Regions from separate parts of the Streptomyces sp. NPDC090088 genome, predicted to be linked through region 1. Evidence: riboswitches for the same ligand, from Rfam matches in the RefSeq annotation. Region 1 holds a riboswitch; each other region holds the start of a gene.
The links. Region 1 has a riboswitch for cobalamin ahead of ACIPSJ_RS13195 (ribonucleoside-diphosphate reductase subunit alpha). Riboswitches for the same ligand answer to the same signal wherever they lie in the genome.
Positions count from the first base shown of each region.

Region 2: another riboswitch for cobalamin. It lies ahead of ACIPSJ_RS08245 (cobalamin biosynthesis protein); the one in region 1 lies ahead of ACIPSJ_RS13195 (ribonucleoside-diphosphate reductase subunit alpha).
Region 3: another riboswitch for cobalamin. It lies ahead of ACIPSJ_RS04840 (prenyltransferase/squalene oxidase repeat-containing protein); the one in region 1 lies ahead of ACIPSJ_RS13195 (ribonucleoside-diphosphate reductase subunit alpha).
Region 4: another riboswitch for cobalamin. It lies ahead of metE (5-methyltetrahydropteroyltriglutamate--homocysteine S-methyltransferase); the one in region 1 lies ahead of ACIPSJ_RS13195 (ribonucleoside-diphosphate reductase subunit alpha).

Region 1 covers NZ_JBIVDZ010000002.1:987,725-994,979, forward strand. The annotation lists gene ACIPSJ_RS13190 (ribonucleotide-diphosphate reductase subunit beta) at 1-370, opposite strand, end outside; gene ACIPSJ_RS13195 (ribonucleoside-diphosphate reductase subunit alpha) at 370-2,751, opposite strand; cobalamin riboswitch at 2,877-3,025, opposite strand; gene mctP (monocarboxylate uptake permease MctP) at 3,207-4,835, opposite strand; gene ACIPSJ_RS13205 (DUF3311 domain-containing protein) at 4,832-5,101, opposite strand; gene ACIPSJ_RS13210 (GntR family transcriptional regulator) at 5,225-5,989, opposite strand; gene ACIPSJ_RS13215 (extracellular solute-binding protein) at 6,348-7,255, shown strand, end outside.
Region 2 covers NZ_JBIVDZ010000001.1:1,852,275-1,859,529, reverse strand. The annotation lists gene ACIPSJ_RS08255 (inorganic phosphate transporter) at 1-1,050, shown strand, start outside; gene ACIPSJ_RS08250 (hypothetical protein) at 1,070-1,297, shown strand; cobalamin riboswitch at 1,449-1,591, shown strand; gene ACIPSJ_RS08245 (cobalamin biosynthesis protein) at 1,691-2,632, shown strand; gene ACIPSJ_RS08240 (cobyric acid synthase) at 2,629-4,161, shown strand; gene cobN (cobaltochelatase subunit CobN) at 4,158-7,255, shown strand, end outside.
Region 3 covers NZ_JBIVDZ010000001.1:1,083,242-1,090,496, forward strand. The annotation lists gene ACIPSJ_RS04820 (ECF transporter S component) at 1-737, opposite strand, end outside; gene ACIPSJ_RS04825 (ABC transporter ATP-binding protein) at 734-2,386, opposite strand; gene ACIPSJ_RS04830 (CbiQ family ECF transporter T component) at 2,383-3,543, opposite strand; gene ACIPSJ_RS04835 (SCO2322 family protein) at 3,536-4,156, opposite strand; gene ACIPSJ_RS04840 (prenyltransferase/squalene oxidase repeat-containing protein) at 4,153-5,373, opposite strand; cobalamin riboswitch at 5,483-5,612, opposite strand; gene ACIPSJ_RS04845 (phosphotransferase family protein) at 5,668-6,321, shown strand; gene ACIPSJ_RS04850 (hypothetical protein) at 6,517-7,255, opposite strand, start outside.
Region 4 covers NZ_JBIVDZ010000008.1:627,827-635,081, forward strand. The annotation lists gene ACIPSJ_RS36680 (acetaldehyde dehydrogenase (acetylating)) at 1-573, opposite strand, end outside; gene mhpD (2-keto-4-pentenoate hydratase) at 570-1,367, opposite strand; gene ACIPSJ_RS36690 (IclR family transcriptional regulator) at 1,442-2,185, shown strand; cobalamin riboswitch at 2,183-2,400, shown strand; gene metE (5-methyltetrahydropteroyltriglutamate--homocysteine S-methyltransferase) at 2,573-4,882, shown strand; gene ACIPSJ_RS36700 (histidine phosphatase family protein) at 4,969-5,520, shown strand; gene ACIPSJ_RS36705 (DUF6204 family protein) at 5,600-5,959, shown strand; gene ACIPSJ_RS36710 (hypothetical protein) at 6,152-7,255, shown strand, end outside.

The DNA.
Region 1 (7,255 bases):
GGTCGTCCGGGTCGGGGAGGTAGGTGTCCAGGAGCGTCAGATAGAACTGGACGTGCACGGCCTCCTCGAAGAGCTGGCGCGACAGGTACAGGCGCGCCTCCGGGGAGTTGATGTGCTTGTACAGGGTCAGCACCAGGTTGTTCGCCACGATCGAGTCGCCGGTCGCGAAGAAGGCGACCAGCCGGCCGATCAGGTGCTGCTCGGCGGGCGTGAGCTTGGCGAGGTCGGCGACGTCCGAGTGGAGGTCGACCTCCTCCACGGTCCAGGTGTTCTTGATGGCGTCCCGGTAGCGCTCGTAGAAGTCCGGGTAGCGCATGGGGCGCAGAGTCAGCTCGAAGCCGGGGTCGAGAAGGTTCTGGTTACTGGGCATTACTGGCAGGCCTCGCAGGACTCGGGGTTCTCAAGGGAGCAGGCGACGGCGTCGGTCGTCTGCTGTACGGGCACGGTGGCCTGGGCCTGCGCGGCCCGGGCGATCCGGGTCGCCGGGCGCGAGCGCAGGTAGTACGTCGTCTTCAGGCCCGACTTCCAGGCGTACGCGTACATCGAGGAGAGCTTGCCGATGGTCGGCGTCTCCAGGAACAGGTTCAGGGACTGGGCCTGGTCGAGGTACGGGGTGCGGGCGGCGGCCATGTCGATCAGGCCGCGCTGCGGGATCTCCCAGGCGGTGCGGTAGAGGTCGCGCACCTCCTGCGGGATCCACACGAAGTCCTGCACCGAGCCGTTCGCCTCGCGCAGCGCCTCACGGGTGCGGGCGTCCCAGACGCCGAGGCTCTTCAGCTCCTCCACCAGGTACGAGTTGACCTGGAGGAACTCGCCGGAGAGCGTCTCGCGCTTGAACAGGTTCGAGACCTGCGGCTCGATGCACTCGTACACGCCCGCGATCGAGGCGATGGTGGCGGTGGGCGCGATGGCGAGCAGCAGGCTGTTGCGCAGACCGGTGCTCGCGATCCGCGCGCGCAGCGCCGCCCAGCGCTCCGGCCAGGTGAACTCGACACCGTAGTGGTCGGGGTGCAGCACACCCCGCGCGGTACGGGTCTTCTCCCAGGCCGGCAGCGGGCCGCAGCGCTCGGCGAGGTCGGCGGAGGCCTCGTACGCGGCGAGCATGATCCGCTCGGCGATCCGGGTGGAGAGCGCCTTGGCCTCGGGGGAGTCGAAGGGCAGCCGCAGCTTGAAGAAGACGTCCTGGAGGCCCATCGCGCCGAGCCCGACGGGACGCCACTTGGCGTTCGAACGGCCCGCCTGCTCGGTCGGGTAGAAGTTGATGTCGACGACCCGGTCCAGGAAGGTGACCGCGGTACGGACCGTCTCGTCCAGCCGCTCCCAGTCGATGTCACCGCTCGCCGTGTCGACGAACGCGCCGAGGTTGACCGAGCCGAGGTTGCAGACCGCCGTCTCGCCGTCGTCCGTGACCTCCAGGATCTCCGTGCAGAGGTTGGAGGAGTGGACGACGTGGCCGGGGACGGCCGTCTGGTTCGCGGTGCGGTTGGCCGCGTCCTTGAAGGTCATCCAGCCGTTGCCGGTCTGCGCGAGGGTCCGCATCATCCGGCCGTACAGGTCGCGGGCCGGGATGGTCTTGCGGGCCAGCCCGTCGGCCTCGGCCTTGCGGTAGGCCGCGTCGAACTCCGCGCCCCACAGGTCCACCAGCTCCGGCACGTCGGAGGGGGAGAACAGCGACCACGGCTCGTCGGCGTTGACCCGGCGCATGAACTCGTCCGGGATCCAGTGCGCGAGGTTCAGGTTGTGCGTACGGCGGGCGTCCTCACCCGTGTTGTCGCGCAGCTCCAGGAACTCCTCGATGTCGGAGTGCCAGGTCTCCAGGTAGACCGCCGCCGCGCCCTTGCGCCGGCCGCCCTGGTTCACGGCGGCGACCGAGGCGTCCAGCGTCTTCAGGAACGGCACGATGCCGTTGGAGTGCCCGTTGGTCCCGCGGATCAGCGAACCGCGCGAACGGATCCTGCTGTACGACAGCCCGATGCCGCCGGCGTGCTTGGAGAGGCGGGCGACCTGGTGGTAGCGGTCGTAGAGGGAGTCCAGCTCGTCCTTCGGGGAGTCGAGGAGGTAGCAGGACGACATCTGGGGGTGCCGGGTGCCGGAGTTGAAGAGGGTGGGGGAGGAGGGGAGGTAGTCGAGGCGGCTCATCAGCCGGTAGAGCGCGGCGACTTCGTCCAGTGCGCGTGCGGTGTCTCCCCCAGAGGGGGTACCCCCATCGGCGAGGCCTGCGGCGACCCGGAGCATGAAGTGCTGGGGGGTCTCGATCACGCGCCGGGTGATCGGGTGGCGGAGCAGGTAGCGGCTGTGCAGCGTGCGCAGGCCGAAGTAGCCGAAGCGGTCGTCGGCGGCCGGGTCGACCAGGGCGTCGAGGCGGGCCGCGTGGACCCGGGCGAACTCGGCGGTGCGGTCGGCGATGAGGCCCTCGCGGTGGCCGACGGCGACCGACTCCGTGAAGGACGTCACGCCCTGCGAGGCGGCCTCGGCGCGGACGGAGATCGTGAGCAGGCGGGCGGCCAGCCGCGAGTAGGCGGGGTCCTCCGAGATCAGACCGGCGGCGGCCTCGGTGGCCAGCTCGCGCAACTCCGACTCGTCGGCCCGCGCGGACCGGCCGCGCAGCGCGGCGGCGGCGACCCGGCCGGGGTCGGCGTAGGGGAGGTCGGCGGTCAGCTCGGTCAGGATCCGCAGCAGGGCCGTTCCGGGACCGTCGGTCTCCGGCACGGTCGTGGTCGCTGAAGCCGGTTCGGCTGGCGCGATGGTCACGTGGGGCTCTCCCTCGCTCGGCACGGGGCCTGGCGGAGGGCAGCGGGCAGCGCGAGCGCGCGGGGGCGCGTCGAGAGACCCTGGCCCACTCCACGAGGCCCGGACGTCAGAACACCCGGGCCGGATTGGCCGGGCGTGCTGTCGACAGGTCCTCGGACTGACTCTCGTGCGCAGATACGCACAAGTACACCGTTGCGGGACAGTTCCGGATTCGCACCGGATTCCCCTGTGGCGGCAGCGAGCATGAGCATACATCTAGTGCCGGGTTGTCGTGTCACCCCCAGATGTTGTGTCGTGGAGGTGTCGGAGCGTCAGGTGATCTGTACGGTGAGATACGAGCAGCGGGCCGCCGAGGGGGGTGCTCTCGGTGGCCCGCTGCGGGTTCGTCGTGGTTGCTCGCGCCCACGCGGCGGAGCCGCAAATCGATGCAGCCCCGCGCCCCTGGGGGGCGCGTTCTAGTGGGCGCTTCCCGCGACGGCCGGGGGGAGTTCGGCTTGGACGCCGGGGTCGCCCGCGTCCGCCGTGTAGTCCGTCGGCTTGGTCTCGTCGATGCCCTCGGGGGCCTTGAGGGCCTTGAGGGCGAAGGTGAGGACCACGGTGACGACCACGTTCATCACGAACGCCGTGAGGCCGATGTAGCCGATCTCGCCGATGCCGGGGATCTCCTTGGCGCTGCCGCCGAAGTGCTTCTGGGTGGGGGAGGCGACGCCGTAGGCCGCGGCCGTGCCGTAGACCATGCCGACCGCCCAGCCCGCGAGCAGGGCCCAGCGGTGGAACCAGCGGGTGAACAGGCCGCCGACCAGGGCCGGGAAGGTCTGTAGGATCCAGATGCCGCCCAGGAGCTGGAAGTTGATGGCGACCGTCTTGTCCATGGTGAGGACGAAGACCAGCGCGCCGACCTTCACCAGCAGGGAGACGATCTTGGAGACCTGGGCCTCCTGCTTCGGCGTGGCGTCCGGCTTGATGAAGTCCCGGTAGATGTTGCGGGTGAAGAGGTTCGCGGCCGCGATGGACATGATGGCCGCGGGGACCAGGGCGCCGATGCCGATCGCCGCGAACGCCACGCCCGCGAACCAGTCCGGGAACATGTTCTCGAACAGCTGGGGGATCGCCAACTGGCCGTTGGTGACCTTGACTCCGGCCGCGATGGCCATGAAGCCCAGCAGGGCGAGCAGGCCGAGCATCAGCGAGTACAGCGGCAGGATCGTGGTGTTGCGGCGGATCACGTCACGGCTCCGGGAGGAGAGCGTCGCGGTGATCGAGTGCGGGTACATGAACAGGGCGAGCGCGGAGCCCAACGCCAGCGTGGCGTACGTCCACTGGCCCGCCTCCGCCGGTGCCAGCGCGCCGCGCGGTTTGCCGGTCGCGGGGTTGGTCTGGGCGAACGCCTGGCCCGCCTTGGCGAAGATGTCGTCGAAGCCGCCCAGTTTGATCGGGATGTAGATGATCGCCACCGCGATGACGAGGTAGATCAGCCCGTCCTTCACGAACGCGATCAGGGCGGGGGCGCGGAGGCCGGAGGAGTAGGTGTAGGCCGCGAGGACACCGAAGGCGATGAGCAACGGCAGGTCCTTCACGAACCAGTTGGTGCCGTCGCCGCCGCCGACGCCCATCACGTCGAGGACCGCCTGGATGCCCACGAGCTGCAACGCGATGTATGGCATCGTTGCCAGGATGCCGGTCAGGGCGACCGCGAGCGAGAGCCCCTTGGAGCCGAAGCGGCCGCGTACGAAGTCCGACGTCGTCACATAGCCGTGCTTGTGGGACACCGACCACAGCCGGGGCAGGAACGTGAAGATCAGCGGGTAGACCAGGATCGTGTACGGCACCGCGAAGAAGCCGGCCGCGCCCGCCGCGTAGATCGCCGCCGGTACGGCGACGAAGGTGTACGCCGTGTAGAGGTCGCCGCCGAGCAGGAACCAGGTGACCCAGGTGCCGAACGACCGGCCGCCCAGGCCCCATTCGTCGAGCGAGTGCTCGTTCTCGGCCTTGCGCCAGCGTGCGGCCAGGAAGCCCATGACCGTGACGGCCAGGAAGAAGAAGATGAAGACGCCGAGCGCGACGCCGTTCACACCGTCCTTCACCGCTGCGCACCCCCGTTCGTGCTCGCGGCCTTGCGGGCGCGCTGGTCGCGCTGCCACAGCTGGTACGCGGTCATGGTGAGCGCGGTGGAGATCAGCACCCACAGCATCTGGTACCAGTAGAAGAACGGGATCCCGATGAACTCCGGGTCCGTCTTGGCGTACGAGCCCACCCACAGCATCGCCACGAAGGGCGCGACGAGGCAGACGGCGATCACCACGCGTGTCGGTGTCACCACCGACTGCCTCACTTCAGGTACATCCGACATACCGCGGCTCCGTCCCCTCACCGTTCGCCTGTGTAATGCGCAGGCAATCTAGGTCACGGTGTCACGGCAGCGGAAGTAGCCGTCGGGCCATCGGTATGTCGATTCTGTGAAGGGTGCTTCGCGTCAGTCCTGCGGGCGCTTGAGGCGGGCCACGAACTTGTAGCGGTCGCCGCGGTACACCGAGCGCACCCACTCCACCGGCTGGCCCTCGCGGTCCAGGGAGTGCCGGGAGAGCATCAGCATCGGCAGGCCGACGTCGGTACCGAGCAGGCCGGCCTCGCGCGGGGTGGCCAGCGAGGTCTCGATGGTCTCCTCGGCCTCGGCGAGATGGACGTCGTACACCTCGGCGAGGGCGGTGTAGAGGGAGGTGTACTTGACCAGGGAGCGGCGCAGCGCCGGGAAGCGCTTCGCGCTCAGGTGCGTGGTCTCGATGGCCATGGGCTCGCCGTTGGCCATGCGCAGCCGCTCGATGCGCAGCACCCGGCCGCCCGCGCTTATGTCGAGCAGTCCGGCGAGCCGGTCGTCGGCGGTGATGTAGCCGATGTCCAGCAGCTGCGAGGTCGGCTCCAGGCCCTGGGCGCGCATGTCCTCGGTGTACGAGGTCAGCTGGAGCGCCTGGGAGACCTTCGGCTTGGCGACGAAGGTGCCCTTGCCCTGGATGCGCTCGAGCCGGCCCTCGACGACCAGCTCCTGGAGGGCCTGGCGGACCGTGGTGCGGGAGGTGTCGAACTCGGCGGCCAGCGTGCGTTCGGGCGGCACCGGGGTCCCGGGCGCCTGGGTCTCCGTCATCTCCAGCAGATGCTTCTTCAGACGGTAGTACTTGGGCACGCGCGCGGTACGGACGGCTGTCCCGCTCTCGTTCTCCGCACTGCTGACGTCGGTGCTCATGCTCCGCCTTCCCGGCTCCTGATCCGGCCACCTCGTGGCACGGCAGCGTACCGGGATTTCCCCTGCACGCTGCGTGATCCCCTTTGTATACCGCCGCGGGGGCTTCTGGTCTAGTCCACCACTCAAGTGGTCTACCGGAATTGTCTCCTCCGTGGCTCGGGTTTTCGAGGGGTTCTTACTTAAAGGTTCCTGCATATGTAGGTCCCATAACGGCTGGTCGGAGCCCATTCGGCCACCCTTGACAGGCCTGGTGGTCTGGGCCAAGCTTCCCGCACTGGTCTACACCATTGGTCCAGGTCCCGGCCCAACGCTCGTGCGGGGAGGCAGGGGGGTTTGTGGCATCCCTGAGGAGGGTGGCGTGAAGCGCAAGCTGATAGCCGCGATTGGTATCGCGGGCATGGTCTTCTCGGTCGCGGCGTGTGGCAACGACAAGGACGGCGGCGACTCGAGCAAGGGCACGGACGCCAAGGAGCTGACCGTCTGGCTCACGGTGGACGCCCAGAACAACTGGCCCGAGCTGGTGAAGGCCGCCGACGCGGCCGTGCAGAAGAAGCACCCCGGCATCAAGATCAAGCACGAGTACTACGGCTGGCCGGACAAGAACACCAAGCTGGACGCCGTCCTCGCCACGGACAAGGCCCCCGACGTGGTCGAGATGGGCAACACGGAGATGCTCGGCTACATGGTCAAGGGCGCCTTCGCCCCCGTCGACACCTCCCAGTTCACCAACTCCGACCAGTGGCTCGACGGCCTCAAGGCCTCGGTGACCTACGACGGCAAGACCTACGGCGTGCCGTACTACGCCGGTGGCCGCGTCGCCAACTGGCGCAAGGACATCGCCGCCTCGGCCGGCATCAAGACCACGCCGAAGACCTACACCGAGCTGACCGCCGACCTGGACAAGATCCAGAAGAAGGAAGGCGACAAGTTCAGCGCCTGGTACCAGCCCACCCGTGACTGGTACGCGGCCATGTCCTTCGTCTACGACGCCGGCGGCTCCATCGCCGTCGACTCCGGCGGCCAGTGGAAGGGCAACCTCTCCTCGCCCGAGTCCATCAAGGGCCTCAACGAGTTCAAGACCGTCATCGACAAGTACATGCACGGTGACAAGACCAAGGACGAGTCCGACCGGTACATCGTCTACGGCCAGGGCAAGTCCGCCATGATCTTCGGAGCCGCCTGGGAGGGCGCGACCGCGGCCGACCCGAAGAACGACAAGACCGGCGGCAAGCTGAAGGACAACCTCGTCAACTTCGTGATGCCCGG
Region 2 (7,255 bases), on a different contig from region 1:
GCCAACACGATCTCCAAGGGCCTCGTCGACGAGAACGGCATCCGCCCCGAGGTCATCTTCGCCGCCCTGGTCGGCGCGATCCTCTGGAACCTCGTGACCTGGCTGGTGGGCCTGCCCTCCAGTTCCTCGCACGCCCTCATGGGCGGTCTGATCGGCGCCACCGTCGCCTCGGCCGGCTTCGGCGCGGTCCACGGCGACGTGCTCGTCGCCAAGGTCCTGCTGCCGGCGGTCGCCGCCCCGCTCGTCGCGGGACTCGCGGCGACGCTCGCCACCCGCCTGTCCTACGCGCTCTCGAAGAACGCCGAGGACGAGGCCACCCGCAAGGGCTACCGCGCCGGCCAGATCGCCTCGGCCGGCCTGGTCTCGCTCGCGCACGGCACCAACGACGCGCAGAAGACGATGGGCATCATCACCCTCGCGCTGATCGCGGGCGGTTCGATCGCCCCCGGCTCGAACCCTCCCACCTGGGTCATCCTCTCCGCCGGTCTCGCCATCGCGCTCGGCACCTACATCGGCGGCTGGCGGATCATCCGCACCATGGGCAAGGGTCTGACCGACCTTCAGCCGCAGCAGGGCTTCGCCGCCCAGACCAGCGCGGCCACCGCCATCCTGGCCTCCTCCCACCTCGGCTTCTCCCTCTCCACCACGCATGTCGTCTCCGGCTCGGTGATGGGCGCGGGCCTCGGCCGCAAGGGCGGCACGGTCCGCTGGTCCACCGCGACCCGCATGGTGATCGCCTGGCTGCTCACCCTCCCGGCCGCCGCGCTGGTCGGCGCGCTCGCCGAGTCCGTGACGGACCTCGGCGACTGGGGCACCGCGGTCGTCGCCGTCTTCCTGGTGGCCGCCAGCGCCACGATCTGGAAGCTGTCCCGCCGCGAGGTCGTGGACAGCGCCAACGTCAACGACACCGAAGCCGGCGAGCCGGCCGGTGTGGTGACCGCGGCGATCGCCGCCGTGACCCCGCCGCCCGCGGGCACCGTCACGGACGGCCTGACGGCCACCATCCCCTCCCCCGCCGCTCCCGCGACCGACCCGGCCGCCACCGTCTGACCCCCGAGGAAGAACCGACATGAACATCGACTGGGCAGCCATCGGCTCCGTCTTCGGCGTCAGCCTCGTGGTCGCGGTGGGCCTGGTGGCCCTCTTCACCCTCGGCATCAAGGGCCTCTCCGCCCGCGAACGCGCCACCGCCAGGGGCAACTCGGCGGCCCTCGCCGTGACCGCCGCCTACCTCTGCTTCGCGGGCTGCGCGGCCGCCGTGGCGTACGGCATCCACCTGATCGTGGCCAAGGCCTGACCGAGGCCCGGAAGGCTCCTCCCCCGCACGTTCGGGGAGGAGCCTTCGTCATGCACTTCGTCACGCCCTTCGCTATGCCCCAGGAGTCCCGCCGGGCAACCGGTGTGGGCCTTCGCACACTCTCCCCTCGCAGGTCAACGGCAAGTTGACGGCTCTTCCGGGGGCGTGGTGGACTTCCTGAGCCATGTACGGCGGCAAGAGAGGAAGCCGGTGTGAATCCGGCGCGGTCCCGCCACTGTCACCGGGGTAGCAATCCCCGGGAGCCAGGAACTCTCACCGCCGGTCTCGTCGAACCAGGGCGTGGACACCCTGAGTGAGGACATATCGCCATGCGCGGCTGCCGATCGAGGTTCCGTACCCGGCCCTTCCCCGACCCCTCGGCCGGCTGAGCCGATGGGTGCCGATCGCGTCTTCGCGTACGGCGCCGCCGCCGGCCTTCTCGGTGACCTGCTGCTCGGCGATCCTCGCCGGGGGCATCCGGTCGCCGCGTTCGGGCGGGCGGCCGGGGCCGTGGAACGGGTGCTGTGGCGGGACCACCGCGGGTGGGGCGCGCTGCACACCGCCGTGTGCGCCGGCGGCGCCGTGGCGCTGGGCGCCCTGACCCAGCGGGTCGTACGACCGTCCACCGCCGCGTCCATGGCGCTCACCGCCGCCGCCACCTGGGCCGTCGTCGGCGGCACTTCGCTCGCCCGCGAGGCCCGGGCCGTCGGGCACGCCCTGGAGGCGGGGGACGTCGAGGCCGCCCGTGCCCGGCTGCCGCATCTGTGCGGGCGGGACCCGCAGGCCCTGGACGCCGACGGGATCGCCCGGGCCGTGGTGGAGTCGGTCGCCGAGAACACCAGCGACGCCGTCGTGGGCGCGCTGGTGTGGGGGGCCGTGGCCGGGGTGCCGGGGCTGCTGGGCTTCCGGGCGGTGAACACGCTGGACGCCATGGTCGGGCACAAGTCGGCGCGGTACCGGCGCTACGGCTGGGCCTCCGCCCGGCTGGACGACGTCGCCGGGTGGCCGGGGGCGCGGCTGACGGCCGTACTGGCCACGGTCGCCGGTGGCGATCCCCGGGGTGCCGTACGGGCCTGGCGGGCCGACGCCGCGAAGCATCCGAGTCCCAACGCCGGGCCCGTGGAGGCCTCGTTCGCGGGGGCGTTGGGGGTGCGGCTCGGGGGGACGTTGTCGTACGGCGGCCGGGTCGAGCACCGGCCCGTGCTGAATCGGAAGGGGCGGGCCGTGGCGGTCGCGGACATCAGGCGGGCGGTACGGCTCTCCCGTCGCGTGGGGGTGCTCGCGCTCGGCGCGACCGTCACCGCACGCCTCGTCGCGAAGGGACGGACGTCATGAACGGTGGTCTCCTCGTCGCCGGCACCACCTCCGACGCCGGCAAGAGCGTCGTCACCGCCGGTATCTGCCGGTGGCTGGTACGGCAGGGGGTGAAGGTCGCGCCGTTCAAGGCGCAGAACATGTCCCTCAACTCCTTCGTCACCCGCGAAGGCGCCGAGATCGGCCGGGCGCAGGCCATGCAGGCGCAGGCCTGCCGCGTCGAGCCGACCGCGCTGATGAATCCCGTGCTGCTCAAGCCGGGTGGCGAGCAGAGCAGTCAGGTCGTGCTGCTCGGGAAGCCGGTCGGTGAGCTGAGTGCGCGCGGCTACCACGGCGGGCGGCAGCAGAAGCTGCTCGGGACCGTGCTCGACTGTCTCGCGGAGTTGCGGGGCACGTATGACGCGGTGATCTGTGAGGGGGCCGGCAGTCCCGCCGAGATCAATCTGCGGCGGACGGACATCGTGAACATGGGGATCGCGCGCAACGCGCGGCTTCCCGTGCTGGTCGTGGGGGACATCGACCGCGGCGGCGTGTTCGCCTCCTTCTTCGGGACCGTCGCGCTGCTCTCGCGGGAGGACCAGGAACTCGTCGCCGGGTTCCTCGTCAACAAGTTCCGGGGGGATGTCTCCCTGCTGGAGCCCGGGCTGGACATGCTGCACGGGCTGACCGGGCGCCGGACGTACGGCGTCCTCCCCTTCCGGCACGGCCTCGGCATCGACGAGGAGGACGGGCTCCGGGTCTCGCTGCGCGGGACCGTCCGCGAGTCGGCCGTCGCCCCGCCCGTCGGCGCGGACGTGCTCCGGGTCGCGGTCTGTGCCGTCCCCCTGATGTCCAACTTCACGGACGTGGACGCGCTGGCCGCCGAACCCGGGGTCGTGGTGCGGTTCGTGGACCGGCCGGAGGAGCTGGCCGACGCCGATCTCGTCGTGATTCCGGGGACCCGGGGGACGGTCCGGGCCCTGGAGTGGCTGCACGAGCGGGGGCTCGCGGACGCGCTGCGCCGCCGGGCCGCCGAGCAGCGGCCGGTCCTCGGCATCTGCGGCGGCTTCCAGATCCTCGGCGAGCACATCGAGGACGAGGTCGAGAGCCGGCGGGGGCGGGTGGAGGGTCTCGGGGTGCTGCCCCTAAGGGTGCGGTTCGCCCCCGAGAAGATCCTTACCCGGCCGGAGGGGAGGGCACTCGGCGAGCGGGTCGAGGGGTACGAGATCCATCACGGGGTCGCCGAAGTCACCGGCGGGGACGCGTTCTTCTCCGATGACGAGGGACGCCGCCTGGACGGGTGCCGGGTCGGGCAGACCTGGGGCACGCACTGGCACGGCTCCCTGGAGTCGGACGGTTTCCGGCGGGCCTTCCTGCGCGAGGTGGCGGCCGCCGCGGGCCGCCGGTTCGTGCCGGCCCCCGACACCTCGTTCGCCGCGCTGCGCGAGGAGCAGCTCGACCGGCTCGGCGACCTGATCGAACAGCACGCGGACACCGACGCGCTCTGGCGGCTCATCGAGTCGGGCGCGCCGCAAGGACTGCCTTTCATTCCACCGGGAGCGCCCGCATGAGCACTGTGTTGTTGTTGTCGACCGCCGACACCGATCTGCTGGCGGCCCGGGCCGCCTCCGGTGCCGACTACCGGATCGGCAATCCGACGCGCGTCGACGTCGCCGAGGAGCTGCCCGCGCTCGTCGAGGGCGCGGACATCGCCGTCGTACGGCTGCTCGGCGGCAAGCGGGCCTGGGAGGACGGGCTCGCCGCGCTGAAGGCCGCCGGGATCCCGACCGTGCTGCTCGGCGGCGAGGCGGTGCCGGACGCCGAGTTGATGGCCGAGTCGTCGGTGCCCGCCGGTGTGGTGGCCGAGGCCCTCAAGTACCTCGTGGAGGGCGGGCCCGCCAACCTGCTGGAGCTGTCCCGGTTCCTCTCCGACACGGTGCTGCTGACCGGTGAGGGGTTCGACGAGCCGCGGAAGATGCCCGAGTACGGGGTGCACGGCTCCTACGAGGTCCGAGACGGCCGTCCCACGGTCGGCGTGCTCTTCTACCGGGCGCATGAACTGAGCGGCAACACCGCCTTCGTGGACACCCTGTGCGAGGCGATCGAGGCGCGGGGCGCCAACGCCCTTCCGGTGTACTGCGGTTCGCTGCGCGGGGCGGACGCCGGGCTGTACGAGACCCTCGCCGGGGCGGACGCGCTGGTCGCCACCGTGCTGGCGGCCGGCGGCACCCACGCCTCGCACGCCTCGGCCGGCGGCGACGAGGAGGCCTGGGACATCGGCGCGCTCGCCGACCTCGACGTGCCGGTGCTGCAGGGCCTCTGCCTGACCTCCTCGAAGAGCGCCTGGGACGAGTCCGACGCCGCCCTCTCCCCCATGGACGCGGCGATGCAGGTCGCCATCCCGGAGTTCGACGGACGGCTGATCACGGTCCCGTTCTCCTTCAAGGAGCAGGGTCCGGACGACGTCCCGGTGTACGTCGCCGACCCCGAGCGGGCCGGACGCGTCGCCGGAATCGCCGTACGGCACGCCCGGCTCAGGCACAAGCCGAACGCGGAGAAGAAGGTCGCGCTGGTCTTCACCGCGTACCCGACCAAGCACTCCCGGGTCGGCAACGCGGTCGGTCTGGACACCCCCGCGTCGGCGGTGCGGGTACTGGACGCCCTCGCGGCGGCGGGTTACGGGGTCACCGAATACCCCTCCGGCGGCGATGAGTTGATCCACCGGCTCATCAACGCCGGCGGGCACGACGTCGAGTGGCTGACCGAGGAGCAGCTGGCCGCCGCGCCCGCGCGGGTGCCGCTGGCCGACTACCGGGCGTGGTTCGAGAAGCTCGACCCGGAACTGCGGGACGCGATGACGGAGGCGTGGGGGGAGCCGCCGGGCTCGCTGTACGTCGACGGGGACGACATCGTGCTCGCTTCCCTGCGGTTCGGGAACGTCGTCGTGATGATCCAGCCGCCGCGCGGCTTCGGGGAGAACCCGATCGCGATCTACCACGACCCGGACATGCCGCCGTCGCACCACTACATGGCCGCCTACCGCTGGCTGGAAAACTCGTTCGGCGCGGACGCGATCGTGCACATGGGCAAGCACGGCACCATGGAGTGGCTGCCGGGCAAGGGCCTCGGGCTGAGCGCCGGTTGCGCACCGGACGCGGTCCTCGGCGACCTGCCGCTGATCTATCCGTTCATCGTCAACGACCCCGGTGAGGGCACCCAGGCCAAGCGGCGCGGGCACGCCACCGTCGTCGACCACCTGGTGCCGCCGATGGCCCGCGCCGACACCTACGGCGACCTGGCCAAGCTGGAGCAGCTGCTCGACGAGTACGCGCTCGTCTCCGACCTGGACCCGACGAAGGCGCCGGCCGTCCGCGCCCAGATCTGGACGCTGGTCAAGGCGGCCGAGCTCCACCACGACCTGCATGTGGACGAGCAGCCCGGAGACGACGACTTCGACTCGTTCGTCATGCACATCGACGGCTATCTCTGCGAGATCAAGGACGTGCAGATCCGCGACGGACTGCACATCCTCGGCGGCGGCCCGGTCGACGAGGCCCGCGTGAACCTGGTGCTGGCCGTGCTGCGCGCCTCCCAGGTGTGGGGCGGGCAGGCCAACGCGCTGCCGGGGCTGCGGGCCTCCTTCGCGGCCCACTTCGGGCTCGGCGAGCAGGAGTTGCTCGCGGAGCCGGGCGCGCCGGTGAAGGTGCCGGTCGAGCTGTCGGATCTGGTCGAGGGTCCCTCGCGTACCGCGGCCGACGCCATCGACCTGCTGGAGCAGCTGTGCCGCCGGGTCGCGGAGGGCATGGAGCAGCGGGGCTGGGCCGTCGGCGAGAGCCGCGCGCTCGTGCGGGAGGTGCTGGGCACCGAACTCCCGGAGGCGGTCGCCGTGCTGGAGTTCGCCTGCACCGAGGTCGTACCGCGGCTCGCCCGGACCACGGACGAGATCGGGCACATCCTGAAGGCCCTGGACGGCGGTTACGTCCCGGCGGGTCCGTCGGGCTCGCCGACCCGCGGACTGGTCAACGTCCTGCCCACCGGCCGGAACTTCTACTCGGTCGACCCCAAGGCCATCCCGTCCCGGCTGAGTTGGGAGGTCGGCCAGTCGCTCGCGGACTCGCTCGTGCAGCGGTATCTGAGCGACACCGGTGAGTATCCGAAGTCCGTCGGACTGACGGTGTGGGGCACCTCCGCGATGCGCACCCAGGGCGACGACATCGCCGAGATCCTGGCGCTGCTCGGCTGCCGTCCGGTGTGGGACGAGGCCTCGCGGCGCGTCACCGGCTTCGAGGTGATCCCCCTCGACGAGCTGGGCCGGCCGCGCATCGACGTCACGGTCCGTATCTCGGGCTTCTTCCGGGACGCGTTCCCGCACGTGGTCGGGCTGATCGACGACGCGGTGCGCAAGGTCGCCGAACTGGACGAGCCGGCGGAGTCCAACTACGTGCGGGCGCACGCCGACGAGGACACCGCCGAGCACGGCGACCGGCGGCGCGCGACGGCCCGTGTCTTCGGCTCCAAGCCGGGGGCGTACGGGGCCGGGCTGCTGCCGCTGATCGACGCCCGGAACTGGCGCTCGGACGCCGACCTCGCCGAGGTGTACGCGGTGTGGGGCGGTTACGCCTACGGGCGCGGGCTCGACGGGCGGGCGGCGCGCGGGGACATGGA
Region 3 (7,255 bases), on a different contig from region 1:
AGCAGCGCCGGACCGAGCACCAGGGTGAGGACGACCGTGCACAGGGCCCGGCCCAGGTTCCAGCCCATGGCGGTGGCCAGGCTGTAGGCGAGGAACCGGGCCAGGTTGGCGGCGGGCCCGGCGTCCGGGTCGAAGGCGATGTTCGAGGCGGTACCGCTCAGCAGCGGCCAGCCCGCCAGGTCCACGGTCATGCCGTACGCGAAGGCGGCGACGAAGCCGTAGACCGCCAGCAGCACCAGCTCCGCCCGCCCGCGCAGCCGTCCGGCGCCCGGCAGCAGCCCGGCCCCCATCGTGAACCAGCCCATCGCCAGCATCTGGAACGGCAGCCACGGCCCCACCCCGCCCGTGAGCAGCGCGGACGCGAACATCGTGAGCGAGCCGAGGGTGAACCCGAAGCCAGGCCCGAGCACCCGCCCGCTCAGCACCATCAGGAAGAACATCGGCTCGATCCCGGCGGTGCCCGCGCCGATCGGCCGCAGCGCCGCCCCGGTCGCGGCCAGCACGCCGAGCATGGCCACCGCCTTCGGGCCGAGCCCCGACTCGGAGATCGTCGCCCCGAGCACGGTGACCAGCAGCACCAGCAGACCCGCGAAGAGCCAGGGCGCGTCCTGGGCGTGCGAGGCGATCCGGGAGGAGGGCGGGGCGAGGAAGGGCCAGCCGATCGCGACCACACCGACCGCGCTGACCAGGAGCAGCGCCGCGAGCGAGCGGGGACCGAGCCGCACCGGGTCCGTCATGCCAGCGCCTCCCTCACCTGGGCCGCCGTGAGCCACCGCTGCGGCGCGAGGATCTTCGTCACCTGCGGGGCGAAGGACGGCGAGGAGACGACGATCTCGTCCGTCGGCCCGTCCGCGATCACCTCCCCCTCCGCGAGCAGCACCACCCGGTGCGCGAGCTCGGCGGCCAGCTCCACGTCGTGCGTGGCCAGCACGATCGCGTGCCCGTCCGCCGCGAGCCCGCGCACCACGTCCACCAGCCGGGCCTTCGCCGCGTAGTCCAGCCCCCGGGTCGGCTCGTCGAGCAGGAGCAGCGGCGGCCGGGCGGTCAGGACGACGGCCAGCGCGAGCGCCAGCCGCTGCCCCTCGCTCAGATCACGGGGGTGGGTGCCGTCCGCGACCCCGGGAAGCAGGCCGGACACCAGACCGCGGCAGGTCCCGGGCGCCGCCCCCGCGTCCCGGTCGGCGGCCGCGCACTCGGCGCCCACCGTGTCGGCGTACAGCAGGTCCCGGGGCTCCTGCGGGACCAGTCCGACCAGGCGTACGAGGTCACGCGGGCGCGTCCGATGCGGCACCGCGCCACCGACCCGGACCGTGCCGGAGCCCGGCGCCACCAGTCCGACCAGGGCGCTCAGCAGCGTGGACTTCCCGGCGCCGTTGCGGCCCATGAGGGCCACGGTCTCGCCGGGCGCGACCGTGAGATCGACGTGCCGCAGGGCATCCACCCGGTCCCGGCGGACGGCGAGCGAGCGGACCTCGGCGAGGGCGTCGGCGCGGGACGCCCGACCCTGCGGCGCCGATGCCGATACCGATGCCGATACCGAAGCCGCTGCCGGTGTCGGTGTCGGTGTGCGCTCGGCGAGGCGCTCGCGCAGCCCGCCCGCCTGCCGCCGGGCGTCCCGCACGGTCATCGGCAGCGGCGACCACCCCGCCAGCCGCCCCAGCTCCACCACCGGCGGACACACCGGCGAGACGGCCATCACCTCGGCGGGCGTCCCGCACACCGGCGCCGCCCCGGGCGCCGGGAGCAGCACGACCCGGTCGGCGTACTGCACCACCCGCTCCAGCCGGTGCTCGGCCATGAAGACCGTGGTCCCCAGGTCGTGCACCAGCCGCTGGAGGACGGCCAGCACCTCCTCGGCGGCGGCCGGGTCGAGCGCGGAGGTCGGTTCGTCGAGGACCAGGACCCGGGGGTGCGGAGTGAGCACCGACCCGATCGCGACCCGCTGCCGCTGCCCGCCCGACAGCGTGGCGATCGACCGGCCCCGCAGCTCGGCCAGCCCGAGCAGATCGAGGGTCTCCTCCACCCGCCGCCGCATCACGGCCGGGGCGATCCCCAACGACTCCATCCCGTAGGCGAGTTCCTCCTCCACCGTGTCGGTCACGAAGTGCGCGAGCGGATCCTGCCCCACCGTGCCGACCACATCGGCGAGTTCGCGCGGCCTGTGGGTACGGGTGTCGCGCCCCGCGACCGTCACCCGGCCCCGCAGAGTGCCCCCGGTGAAGTGCGGCACCAGCCCGCTCACGGCGCCCAGCACCGTCGACTTCCCGGTGCCCGACGGCCCCACCAGCAGCACGAGTTCGCCTTCCGGCACTTCGAGGTCGACGCCCCGGACGGCGGGCCCGGCCGCGCCCTCGTACGTCACCGAGACATCCTCGAAACGGATCACGACGGCTCCTTCGGCACGACGAACGCGGGCAGCAGACCCAGCAGCACGGCGGCCGCCGGCCACAGCGGAAGCGTGGGGGCGACCAGCGGTACGACCCCGGGACGCAGCCCGTCCGGATCGCGTACGGCGGCCACGGCGATCAGCGCGGCGACGGCCGCCCCCGCCCCCGACACCAGCCAGGCCCGCGCGTCCCACGGATCCGGCCGGTACCGCGTCCGCATCGAACGCCGGCCGCCGAGCCGCAGCCCCGCCAGCGCGGCGACCACCCCGGCGAGCAGCACGGGCACCCCGTAGCCGCCGCCGTCCGCCGCCAGCAGCCCGTACGTCCCCGCGCAGACGCCCAGCAGACCGCCGAGGGTGAGCGCGGCCGTCGTACGCCGCACCCCGGCGGGGACGTCCGCGCTGCGGCCGTATCCCCGCGCGTCCATCGCGGCGGCCAGGGCGACCGACCGCTCCAACGCGCCCTCCAGCACCGGGAGTCCGACCTGCAGCAGCCCGCGGACCCCCGAATCGGGACGGCCCCGCAGCCTGCGCGCCGCCCGCAGCCGTCGGCCGTCGGCGATCAGGTTCGGCGCGAACGTGAGCGCGACGACCACGGCCACGCCCAGCTCGTACAGGGCCCCGGGCAGCGACTTCAGCAGCCGCGCCGGACTGGCGAGCGCGTTCGCCGCCCCGACGCAGATCAGCAGCGTGGCGATCCGCAGCCCGTCGTACAACGAGAAGACCACCCCCTCGGCGGTGACCCGCCCGCCGAGCCGGATGCCCTGCGCCCAGTGCGGGAGCGGGACTTCGGGAAGGGTGACGAGCGTGTGCGAACCGGGGATCGGCGAGCCGAGGACGACGGTGAACACGAGACGCACGAGGAGAACGGCGAGGGCCAGCTTGGCGAAGCCCGCGTAGGAGCGGGCCCACGGGGCGGACCGGCTCCGGCAGACGGCCACGACGTAAGCGGTCACGCTGATGAGAAGGGCGAGGAGGAGGGGGTTGGCGGTACGGGACGCGGCGACCCCGAGCGAGAGCGACCAGAGCCACCAGGCACCGGGATGAACGGGGGAGCGGTACGGGTGCCGGGGGGTGGGGCGCCCCGTCAGGGGCGCGGGGAACTGCGCGACCAGCCCCCACCCGCCCGCAGCCGAGCGACTGCCGCGTTCACGCATTCTTCCGCCGCCGCGCCTGCCAGAACGCCCCCGCGGCAAGAACCACGACGACTCCCGCCCCGGCCAGCAACCCCACCGACGGCCCGCCACCGCCGCCCGATGTACCGTCCGCCGTCATCGCCTCCCCGCACCCCTTCCCGGGATACCCGGCGATCGCACACAACAACGCGTTCGCGTCGTACCGCAGCGGCTTCGCCACCGCCGCCAGCGCCTCCGCCGTCGTCGCGTCCGCAGCCACCACCGCGCACGCGGTCCGGCGAGCGGGCGGGCGCTCCCCGGACGGCGCGTCGGCCGTCGTACCGAAGTCGACGACCAGCGCCACCCGCTTCTTCCCCGCGACCGCGTCCGTGCTGCCGCAGATGCTCCCGAAGTCCGCCGTCCCGCGCGGCTGCGACGCGTCCGCGGAGTCCTCGCTCACCGCGAACCGGAAACCCTCGACGGAACCGTCGGCGGGCCGCGCCGTGGAGGGCCCCTGGGTGGCGTACGTCCAGCGCGAGCCGTCCCGCTCCCAGAAGGACCAGTAGCGGTACCCGACGGCCTGCGCCGGAACGGCGACCGCGCACAGCGCCACCGCGGCCACGAGCAGCAGCACCGCACGGCGGACGGCGGTCACAGCTGCTGCTGCTTCCGGCGGCCGCTGAGCAGGAAGCCGATGCCGATCCCGGCGACGAGACCGGTGCCGACGATCCACCAGACATTCGTGCCCGACGACTTCTTCCCGTCGTTCTTCTCCTCGGCGTGCCTGGTGGCGGCCGCCACCGGGGCGGGCCCGGTCGCGTTGAGGGCCGTCACCAGGTCCGTACCGCCGAAGTTCCGCGGGTCCTTGCCCATCGCGTGGGCGGCGAAGACCAGTTCGGCGTAGGCCGCGGGCCCGCTCTGCCTCGCCCACCGCACGGAGTTCGCCTCCAGCCAGGCGTACGGCTTCTTCGCGGTCCGCGTCCCGCCCTGCGCGGCCATGGCGACGACCGCGTCGGCGGTGTTGCCGTAGTCCGGCTGGGGCTTGGCGCCGGCGAGCACGGAGACCAGGTGGCCCTTCTCGTCGACGGCGTCGGCGAGGTACGCGGCGCCGTTGCGGGCGACCTCCTGCCGGGTGAGGGCCTGGTCGGAGTCGGCGCAGACGTGGCCGTCCGCCGGGGCCTTCCCGGCCGTCGGCGCGAAGCCCTTGCCGAGGGCGCCGAGCACCCCGGCGGCCGTCGCGTCCGCGTTGGCGGTCAGCTTGCCGTCCTTGCCCGGCTGGTAGGCGAGACCGCCGCCACCGTCCTGGCCGCACCGGATGGACCACGTGGCGAGGAGGCCGTACGGCGACTTGTCCGCGCTCGCGCCGGCCGCCGCGAGCGCGCCGACGACCACGCCGGTGGAGTTGGTGTCGCTGGGCGAGCCCGGGGCGTAGCCCCAGCCGCCGTCCTTGTTCTGCTGCGACTTCAGCCAGGTCACGGCCTTGCCGGCGGCGGCGTCGTGCCCGCCGACGGCCGTCAGCGCCTGTACGGCGGCGGCCGTGCTGTTGGTGTCGACGGTCACCTTGGCGTCGCAGGCCGCCGTCGGCTCGGCGCGGAACGCGGCGAACGCGCCGCTCGCGCACTGCTGCCCGGCCAGCCAGTCCACCGCCTTCGCGGCCGGGGTCACCCCGACCGTGCGCTGCGCGAGCAGGGCGAGCGACTGGCGCCAGACGCCGTCGAACGTGGGGTCCGCGCTGCCGTACAGGCCCGACGGGAGCACGGCCGAGGCGGACGGGGACGGGGTGCCGGCGGCCAGTGCGGCCGTGGCGGGCGTGGCGGCACCGATGACGGCGGTGGCGGCCAGCACCGCGGCGCTGCGGCGGAGGACGTTCATGGTCGGCGGGTGCCTCTCCCTGCGGGGGAGCCGGGCAGCACGGGACACCCCGGCGGCTCGGCTCCGCGAACCTCGACGGTGCCGTGCGCCGGCGGACACCGGCGCACCTGAGCCGATCAACGTCCCGGGCGGGGCAGTCCGGCTCACCGCCGACGGCGGATCACGGTTGCGGGTCAGCGCCGGAATTGCACCGGCTTCCCCCCGTACGGGTGATGACGACCCGGCTACTTTACCGGCCGTCTACAAGAAACTGAGAGGGGGCTGTGCGCAGGACCGATTCGTTATGGTCATGCCATGACGGGGAGACTGCTCGGCTCGGGCCGCTCGGCCGACGTGTACGAGATCGACGAGGCGTGGGTGCTGCGCCGGGACCGGGAGGGCTGGGGGGACGCGGCGGCCGAGGGCGCGGTGATGACGTACGTACGGGAGCACGGGTACCCGGCGCCCCGGGTGCGGCCCTCCGGGTCCCGGACCGAGCTGGTCATGGAGCGGCTGGCGGGGCCGACCATGCTGGCGGTGCTGCTGTCGGGGGAGATGGGCGCGGAGGAGGGCGGCGCGCTGCTCGCCTCGCTGCTGCGGCGGCTGCACGCCGTGCCCGGGCGGGACCCGGCCGACCCCGGCGCCCGCGTGCTCCACCTCGACCTGCATCCCGACAACGTGATGCTCACCCCCGACGGTCCCCGGGTCATCGACTGGACCAACGCGGAGGACGGCCCGCCCGGCCTCGACTGGGCCATGTCCGCGGTGATCCTCGCCCAGGTCGCCGTCGGCGAGATGCCCGACGTCCACCCCCTCCTCGCGGCCCTCCTCGCCGACCCCTCCGAACTCACCGGGGCCGGCCTGACGGAGGCACTCCGACGGCGCGCCCTCAACCCGACGATGAGCCACCGGGAGGTCGAACTCCTGGGCGAGGCGGAGAAGTTGATACGGCGACTGACCGGGCTGTAGACCGGCGACCGGCCGGCTCGGTTCCGGGGCTGCCGCCGGACCGAGCTGCGGGACTGTCGCCCGGTCGGGCTGCGGGACTGTCGCCCGGTCGGGCTGCGGGACTGTCGCCCGGTCGAACTATGGGACCGTCGGCCGGTTTGGCTTCGGCCTCGTCGGTCGGGAGGGCGTGCTCGGCCGTCCGCCGTGCGCCGGGTGCTAGGCCGCCGTGGCGAACGGGGCGATGTGGGCGGTGAGGTGGCGGGCCATGCGGCGGAGGGCGTCCTCGCAGGCGGAGGGGGTGTCGGCGGTCGCGACCCAGAGGGCCAGCCGGTCGTCGGCGGTGGCGTGCCGGCCCTCGGTGACGTGGCTGCCGGTGTCCTGGGTGAGGATCATGCGGTCGGCACCGGGTTCCTGGGCCGCGTCGGGGGAGAGGTCCAGGTGGTCGAGGCGGCCGGTGGCGGCCGGGTAGGCGAACTGGATCGCGGCCGCCCGCTGCCGGGTGGGCGTGGTGTCCGGGACCTCGCCGGTGGCGAGCGCCGCGGCGGCCTGGGCGAGGTCGACACCGGTGGCCCGCCGGACGAGGAGCGGGATCAGGTCGCCCGGGAGGTACGGGGTGACGCCGGTGACCCGGGGGCCGCGGTCGGTGAGGGTCAGCCCGATGTGCAGGACACCCCGGGTGAGACCGAGGGCGTGCACGGTGCGGTCGACGGCCAGCCGCAGGAAACGGTTGTGCAGCAGGCCGTCGTGGGCGTGCACGAGATGCCGCAGCGGCTGCCGGGCGGGGGCCGGGCCCAGGGTCGTACGGGTGATGGCCGCGATGCGGATCTCGCCGTCCAGGACGACCGTCTCGGCCGAGACCCGGGGCGCGCCCGGACCGGCGCCCGGATCGTCGACCGGGACCGTGCGGTCCGCCAGCAGCGCGCGCAGCGCGGCCGGGTCGGCGCAGGCGGCGGCC
Region 4 (7,255 bases), on a different contig from region 1:
GATCGCCTTGCCGCGGGCCGCGCCGCCGACCTTCTCGATGGCGGCGGACGTGGTCTCGGTGAACTCGTCGATGTTGGCGCGGGTGCCGGGTCCGGCGGAGCGCGACGAGATCGAGGCGACGATCTCGCCGTAGTGGACGGGGGTCACGGCGTTCACCGCGGCGACGATCGGGATGGTGGCCTGGCCGCCGCAGGTGACCATGTTGACGTTGGGGGCGTCCAGGTGGGCGTCGCCGTTGACGGGCGGGACGACGTACGGGCCGAGCGCGGCCGGGGTGAGGTCGACGACCCTCTTCCCGTGCGCGCGCAGGACCTCGTCGTGGCGGCGGTGGGCGCCGGCCGAGGTGGCGTCGAAGACGAGCGACACATCCTCGAAGGCGTCCATCGCCACCAGACCGTCGACGCCCTCGTGGGTGGTGGCCACCTTCAGGCGGCGGGCGCGGGCCAGGCCGTCCGATTCCGGGTCGATACCCACCATCGCGGCGATCTCCAGGCTCTCCGACAGCCTGAGGACCTTGATCATCAGATCGGTGCCGATGTTCCCGGACCCGATCACGGCGACCTTCGTGGTCATGCTGCTCCCTCGGTGGCGAAGACTGCCCCGACCGTGCCGAGGCCTTCGATGCGGGCGGTGAACTCGTCGCCCGGGGCGGCCGCCGCCATCGGGCCGAGCGCGCCGGTCAGGACGATGTCGCCGGCCCGCAGCGGGTCGCCGAGCCCGGCGAGGGTGGCGGCGAGCCAGCGTGCGGCGGTGAGCGGGCTGCCCAGGCAGTCGGCGCCGGTGCCCCGCGAGACGGTCTCGCCGTTCCGGGTCAGCGTCATCCGGACGGCCCGCAGGTCGACGCGGTCCACCGGGACGGGCGTGCCGCCGAGGACGAACAGGCCACAGGAGGCGTTGTCGGCGACGGTGTCGACGATGGTGATGTCCCAGTCGGCGATCCGGCTGTCCACGATCTCCAGCGCGGGCAGCGCGAAGGCGGTGGCCCGCAGGAGGTCGGCGACGGTCGGGTCGCGGTGCGGCAGGTCCGCGCCCAGCACCAGGGCGACCTCGGCCTCGACCTTGGGCTGCAGCAGCCGTCCGGGGGCGACGGTCTCGCCCTCGCCGACCGCCATGTCCGCGAAGAGCGCCCCGAAGTCGGGCTGCCCGACCCCGAGCTGGCGCTGCACGGCGGGCGAGGTCAGCCCGATCTTGCGGCCCACCAGCCGGCGGCCGGCCGCCACCCCCCGCTCCACATGGAGCCGCTGCACCGCGTAGGCGGTCTCGATGTCGCCCTCGGGGAGCAGGGCGCGGACGGGGGCGCAGGGGGTACCGGTGCGGGTGGCTTCGTCGAGGACGTCGGCCACCTTGGTGACGAGGTCGGGGCTCATGCCGACAGGTATAGGCGGGCTCCGCGAGACCGGGCAAAATATGTTCCGTGACACGGAACAGCGCACAGGGGAGCATGCTCGACAAGGCCGTGGCCGTCCTGGACTGCTACCGGCCGGACGGCGGCGCGTTCCGTCTGACGGAACTGGTCGAACGGTCCGGGCTGCCCAAGACGACCGTGTTCCGGCTCTGCGCCGACCTGGTCCGGCTCGGTCTGCTGGAACGGGACGCGGAGACCTACCGGCTGGGCGGGGCCCTCTTCGAGCTGGGCTCGCTGGTGCCGCGCCGGCAGGATCTGCGGGAGGCCGCGCTGCCCTTCCTCCAGGACCTCTTCGAGGCCACGCACGAGACCGTGCACCTCGGGGTGCGCGAGGGCCACGAGGTGGTCTACGTGGAGCGGATCCACGGCCACGACGTGCTGCGGCTGCCGTCCCGGATCGGCGGCCGGCTGCCCCTGAGCTGCACGGGGGTCGGCAAGGCGCTGCTGGCGTTCTCGGGCTCCGAGCTGGTGGAGGAGGTGCTGGCCGCGCCGCTCCCCCGGCTCACCCCGCACTCGATCACCGACCCGGGGCGGCTGCGCACCGCCGTCGAGCAGGCCCAGGTCGCGGGTCTGGCCTACGAGGAGGAAGAGGCCGCGCCGGGCGTCAGCTGCATCGCGGCGCCGGTCTTCGACGGTCCCACGGCGGTCGCGGCGCTCTCGGTCGCCGTGCCGTGCGGCCGGTTCCGCCCGGCGCAGCTGGCCCCGGCGGTGCGGACGGCGGCGCTGGGGCTGTCGCGGGCGCTGCGGACAGTTCCCCGCACCCCCGACCGGTCGCGCTAGGCTGGCGCCGCAGCTGGTTCGTCCCGTCCGCCAGACGGGACGTCGCAAGAGGGAACCCGGTGGGAATCCGGGACTGCCCCGCAGCGGTGAGTGGGAACGAACGCCGTCATACGCACTGGATCCACCGGGTCCGGGAAGCGACGGCCAGTAGGTGTCCTCCGGTCAGGAGGGCGTGCCCGCGAGTCCGAAGACCTGCCACCTGCCCGTGCGCGAACCACTCGTGCGCGGACATCCCGGTGACCTCGAGGGCGGGTCGGCGCACACATCGGACGGACGGTCGCGTACCGGCATTGCCGCGTACGACCGCTGCCGTCCGGTTCGTCACCCCTTCGCGCTCTCGTCCCGTCGTCCGGGATCTCAGGGATTCATCTCGCGAAGGAGATCTCCGTGACCAGCAAGTCCACAGCCGCGGTGGCCCGGGCCACCGTGTACGGCTACCCCCGTCAGGGGCCGAACCGGGAGCTGAAGAAGGCGATCGAGGGCTACTGGAAGGGCCGGGTCGACGCCGACGCCCTGCGGGCCACCGCCGCCGGACTCCGCCGGAGCACCTGGCGGCAGCTCTCCGGGGCCGGCGTCCACGAGGTGCCGACCGGCGACTTCTCGTTCTACGACCACGTCCTCGACACCACCGTCATGGTCGGCGCGATCCCGCAGCGGCACCGGGCGGCCGTCGAGGCCGACGCCCTGGACGGCTACTTCGCCATGGCCCGCGGCACCCAGGACGTCGCGCCGCTGGAGATGACGAAGTGGTTCGACACCAACTACCACTACCTGGTCCCGGAGTTGGGTCCGGACACGGTGTTCGCGGCCGACTCGGCCAAGCAGGTCGGCGAGTTGCGGGAGGCCCTGGCCCTCAGCCTCGCCGCCCGGCCGGTCCTGGTCGGGCCGGTCACCTATCTGCTGCTCGCCAAGCCGGCGCCCGGCGTGCCCGCCGGTTTCGACCCGCTCACCCTCCTCGACCGGCTGGTCCCGGTGTACGCCGAGGTGCTCGCCGACCTGCGGGCGGCCGGCGCCGAGTGGGTGCAGCTGGACGAACCCGCCCTGGTCCAGGACCGCACCCCGGCCGAGCTGGACGCCGTCGCCCGCGCCTACTGCGAACTGGGCGCCCGCGCCGACCGGCCCCGGCTGCTGGTCGCCTCCTACTTCGACCGGCTCGGCGAGGCCCTGCCGGTGCTGGCCAAGGCCCCGGTCGAGGGGCTGGCGCTGGACTTCACCGGGGCGGCGGCCGCCAACCTGGACGCCCTCGCCGCCGTCGGCGGGCTGCCCGGCAAGCGGCTGGTCGCCGGGGTCGTCAACGGACGGAACATCTGGGTCGACGACCTGTCCGCGTCCCTCGCCGTCCTCGGCACCCTGCTGGGCCTGGCGGACCGGGTCGACGTCGCCGCCTCCTGCTCGCTCCTCCATGTGCCGCTGGACGCGGCGGCCGAGCGGGACATCGAGCCGCAGATCCTGCGCTGGCTGGCCTTCGCCCGGCAGAAGACCGCCGAGGTCGTCACCCTGGCCCGGGGCCTCGCCCGGGGCACCGACACGATCGCGGCCGAACTGGCCGCCAACCGCGCCGACCTGGCCTCCCGCGCGGCTTCGCCGATCACCCACGACCCCGCCGTCCGGGCCCGCGCGGCGGCCGTCACCGCCTTCGACGCCCGCCGCTCCTACCCGTATCCCCAGCGCGCCGCCGCCCAACGCGCCCGTCTCCGGCTGCCGTTGCTGCCCACGACCACCATCGGCTCGTTCCCGCAGACCGACGAACTGCGCACCGCGCGGGCGGACCTGCGGGCCGGGCGGATCGGCACGGCCGGGTACGAGGACCGGGTGCGGGCCGAGGTCCAGGAGGTGATCGCCTTCCAGGAGAAGGCCGGGCTGGACGTCCTGGTGCACGGCGAACCCGAACGCAACGACATGGTCCAGTACTTCGCCGAGCAGCTCACCGGCTACCTGGCCACCCGGCACGGCTGGGTCCAGTCGTACGGCACCCGGTACGTCCGCCCGCCGATCCTGGCCGGCGACATCGCCCGCCCCGAGCCGATGACGGTGCGCTGGACGTCGTACGCCCAGTCCCTCACCGACCGTCCGGTCAAGGGCATGCTGACCGGCCCGGTGACCATGCTGGCCTGGTCGTTCGTCCGTGACGACCAGCCTCTCGGCGACACCGCCCGGCAGGTCGCCCTCGCCCTGCGCGACGAGGTCAACGATCTTGAGGCCGCCGGGACTTCCGTCATCCAGGTGGACGAGCCCGCGCTGCGCGAGACCCTGCCGCTGCGGGACGCCGACCGGGACGCCTACCTCGCGTGGGCGACCGAGGCGTTCCGGCTCACCACCGCCGGAGTCCGTCCGGACACCCAGATCCACACGCACATGTGCTACGCCGAGTTCGGTGACATCGTCCGGGCCATCGACGACCTCGACGCGGACGTCATCAGCCTGGAAGCCGCCCGCTCGCACATGGAGATCGCCCGCGAACTCGCCGCGCACGGCTACCCGCGCGAGGCCGGCCCCGGTGTCTACGACATCCACTCGCCCCGGGTGCCGAGCGCGGCCGAGGCCGCCGGCCTGGTGCGGACCGGGCTGCGGGCGATCCCCGCCGAACGGCTGTGGGTGAACCCCGACTGCGGCCTGAAGACCCGCGGCTGGCCCGAGGTGCGGGCCGCCCTGGAGAACCTGGTCGCGGCGGCGCGGTCGGTGCGCGCGGAGCTGTAGCCGGATCCTGCGGCGGGTGCCGGAGCGCGTACTGTCAGGCGCGTCCGGCACCCGCCGCAGACGGACGTCCAAGGAGGAACTCCCCCGTGACCTGCCGAGTCATCCTGATAGCCCCGGCGATGACCCCCTCGCTGCGGCGGGCCCGCTTCGACGACGGCGACTCCATCGAGAACCCCTCAGCGGTGGCGCTGGACCTGCCCGCCGCCGGCCGCGCGGTCGGCTCGCCCAGCGTGCGGTGCCGGGAGACGGCGGTGGCGCTGGGCCTCGACGCCTCGGCGGAGCCGGATCTGGCGGGCCTGGACGCGGGCCGCTGGCGGGGGCGGACCCTGGAGGAGGTCGGCGCCGCCGAGCCCGAGGCACTGGTCCGGTGGATGTCCGACCCGGGGGCCGCTCCGCACGGGGGCGAATCGGTACGGGAGTTCTGCGCGCGGGTCGCCAAGTGGCTGGAGTCGGCGGGCCGGACGGCCGGTCGGACGGTCGCCGTGGTGGAGCCGGAGGTGGTGCGGGCGGTGGTGCTGCACGTGCTCGGGGCGCCCGAGACCGCGTTCTGGCGCGTGGACGTCCCGCCGCTGGCGGCGACGGAGGTCACCGGCGGGCCCGGGCGCTGGAACCTTCGGCTCGGCCAGGTCGGCGGCTGACCCCCGCCGGCGATCGGCCTCCGGCGGGGGGCCGGAAAAGCGGTGGAGCGACACGCTCCGCCGTGCCTAGGGTCGCGCCATGACCACCCGCACCTTCCGCGTCACCGTCCGCGGCGTCTTCGACGGACTCGGCGCCGAACAGCGCGCCGAACTGCTGTCCCGGGCCGCCGACCACGATGTGCTGCACGCGGCCTTCACACCCGAGGGCCACCTCAGCTACGACATCGCCGCCCGCCCGGCCTTCACCTTCCGCTTCCAGGACACCGGGGAGGAAGAGGAGGACATCCTGGTGGCGACCGAGCGCGCCGAGGAGGCGGCCCGGGCATGGCTCGACGAGCGCGGGTACGGCTACAAGAACCTCCGCTCCAGCGCGGAGGACCTCTCCCAGGCACCCCTGAGCAAGCGACAGCGCAGGGCCGCCGCGCAGCAGCAGGGCTGACCTTCACGGAAACGGCCACGGCGGCCTGAAGTCGCCGTGGTTCAGGTCACGTCGGGAGGTGGCCGAATTGTGGAGGGCCGGTGTCCACGGGCGTGGCATGCTCGGGGCCACACCGAGTTACCGGCCGGTACTACCCGTCGGTAGCCATGTTCGGTGTCTCTTCGTCACCCCCCACCACTCCCAGGACTGACCTTGCGCAGACGCACGAGGCCCGGGCATGCCCTGCTGCCCGCCTTCGCCGTGACCGCCCTCCTCCTCTCCGCCGGCTGCTCCGCTCCGCAACACCAGACCTCCGCCGGGGACCGCGCCCAGGAGACCGCCCGGGTCTCCGACGACACCACCGCCGCCGCCCGCACGGACGGCCAGGCGCTCGCCGTCGCCGCCGCGCCGGCCGCCACCACGACCGCCGCCGGTTCTGCGGGCTCGGGCCGGCCCGCCCACCGGACCACCCTCACCGTCAGCAGATACGACAGCAAGACCCGCCGCGCCGTCATATCCAAGGCGGGCAAGGGCACTTCACCGGCCTCCCCCTCCCCGACCGTCTCCCCCGGCCCCACCCCCTCGGCCTCGGCCTCCTCCCATCAGGCCGCCGTCGGCGACGTCATCGCCAGCGCCCCCGCGCCCGGCGCCCCCGACGGGCTGCTCGCCAAGGTCACCAAGGTGATCGGCGAGACCGGCGCGGGCACCGAGGTGCAGACCGAGCCGGCCACCCTGGACGCCCTGCTCGGCGACGACACCGCGAAGGGCACCGTGCCGGTCGACCCGGCCGCCTTCGACGTCGACAAACTGCTGCCCGACGTCAAGGTGTCCTGGTCCAAGTCGGGTGATGTGCGGGTCGGCCCCGAGGGCGCCACCGTGCCGCTCGGCAGCCTCCGCCTGGACGTCAGCGCCGAGGTGCCGACCGCCGAGGGCGCTCCGGCCGCCGCCTCGGCCTCGGTGTCGGGCTTCGTCCAGGTCGCCCCGCAGGTCGACTTCGCCTACGGCGGCGCGGGCACCGGCTCCGCACCCGGCTCCGCCTACCTGGGCGTGTCCGGCGACTGGGACTCCGGCTGGGCGGTCAAGGGCCGGGTCGCGGCGGCCACGGCCACCCCGCTGCGCATCCCGTTCGCCAAGGTGCACGCCGATCCGGTCCTCCAGGTCGGCCCGGTCCCCGTCGTCGTCAACCTCGACCTCACCTGCTACCTCCAGGTCAGTGGCGACGGGAAGATCACCGTCGACGTGGAGCAGAGCCTCAAGGGCGACTTCAAGGCGGGCGGCACCTTCGGCACGGCCCAGGGCTGGACGCCGGTGAGCAGC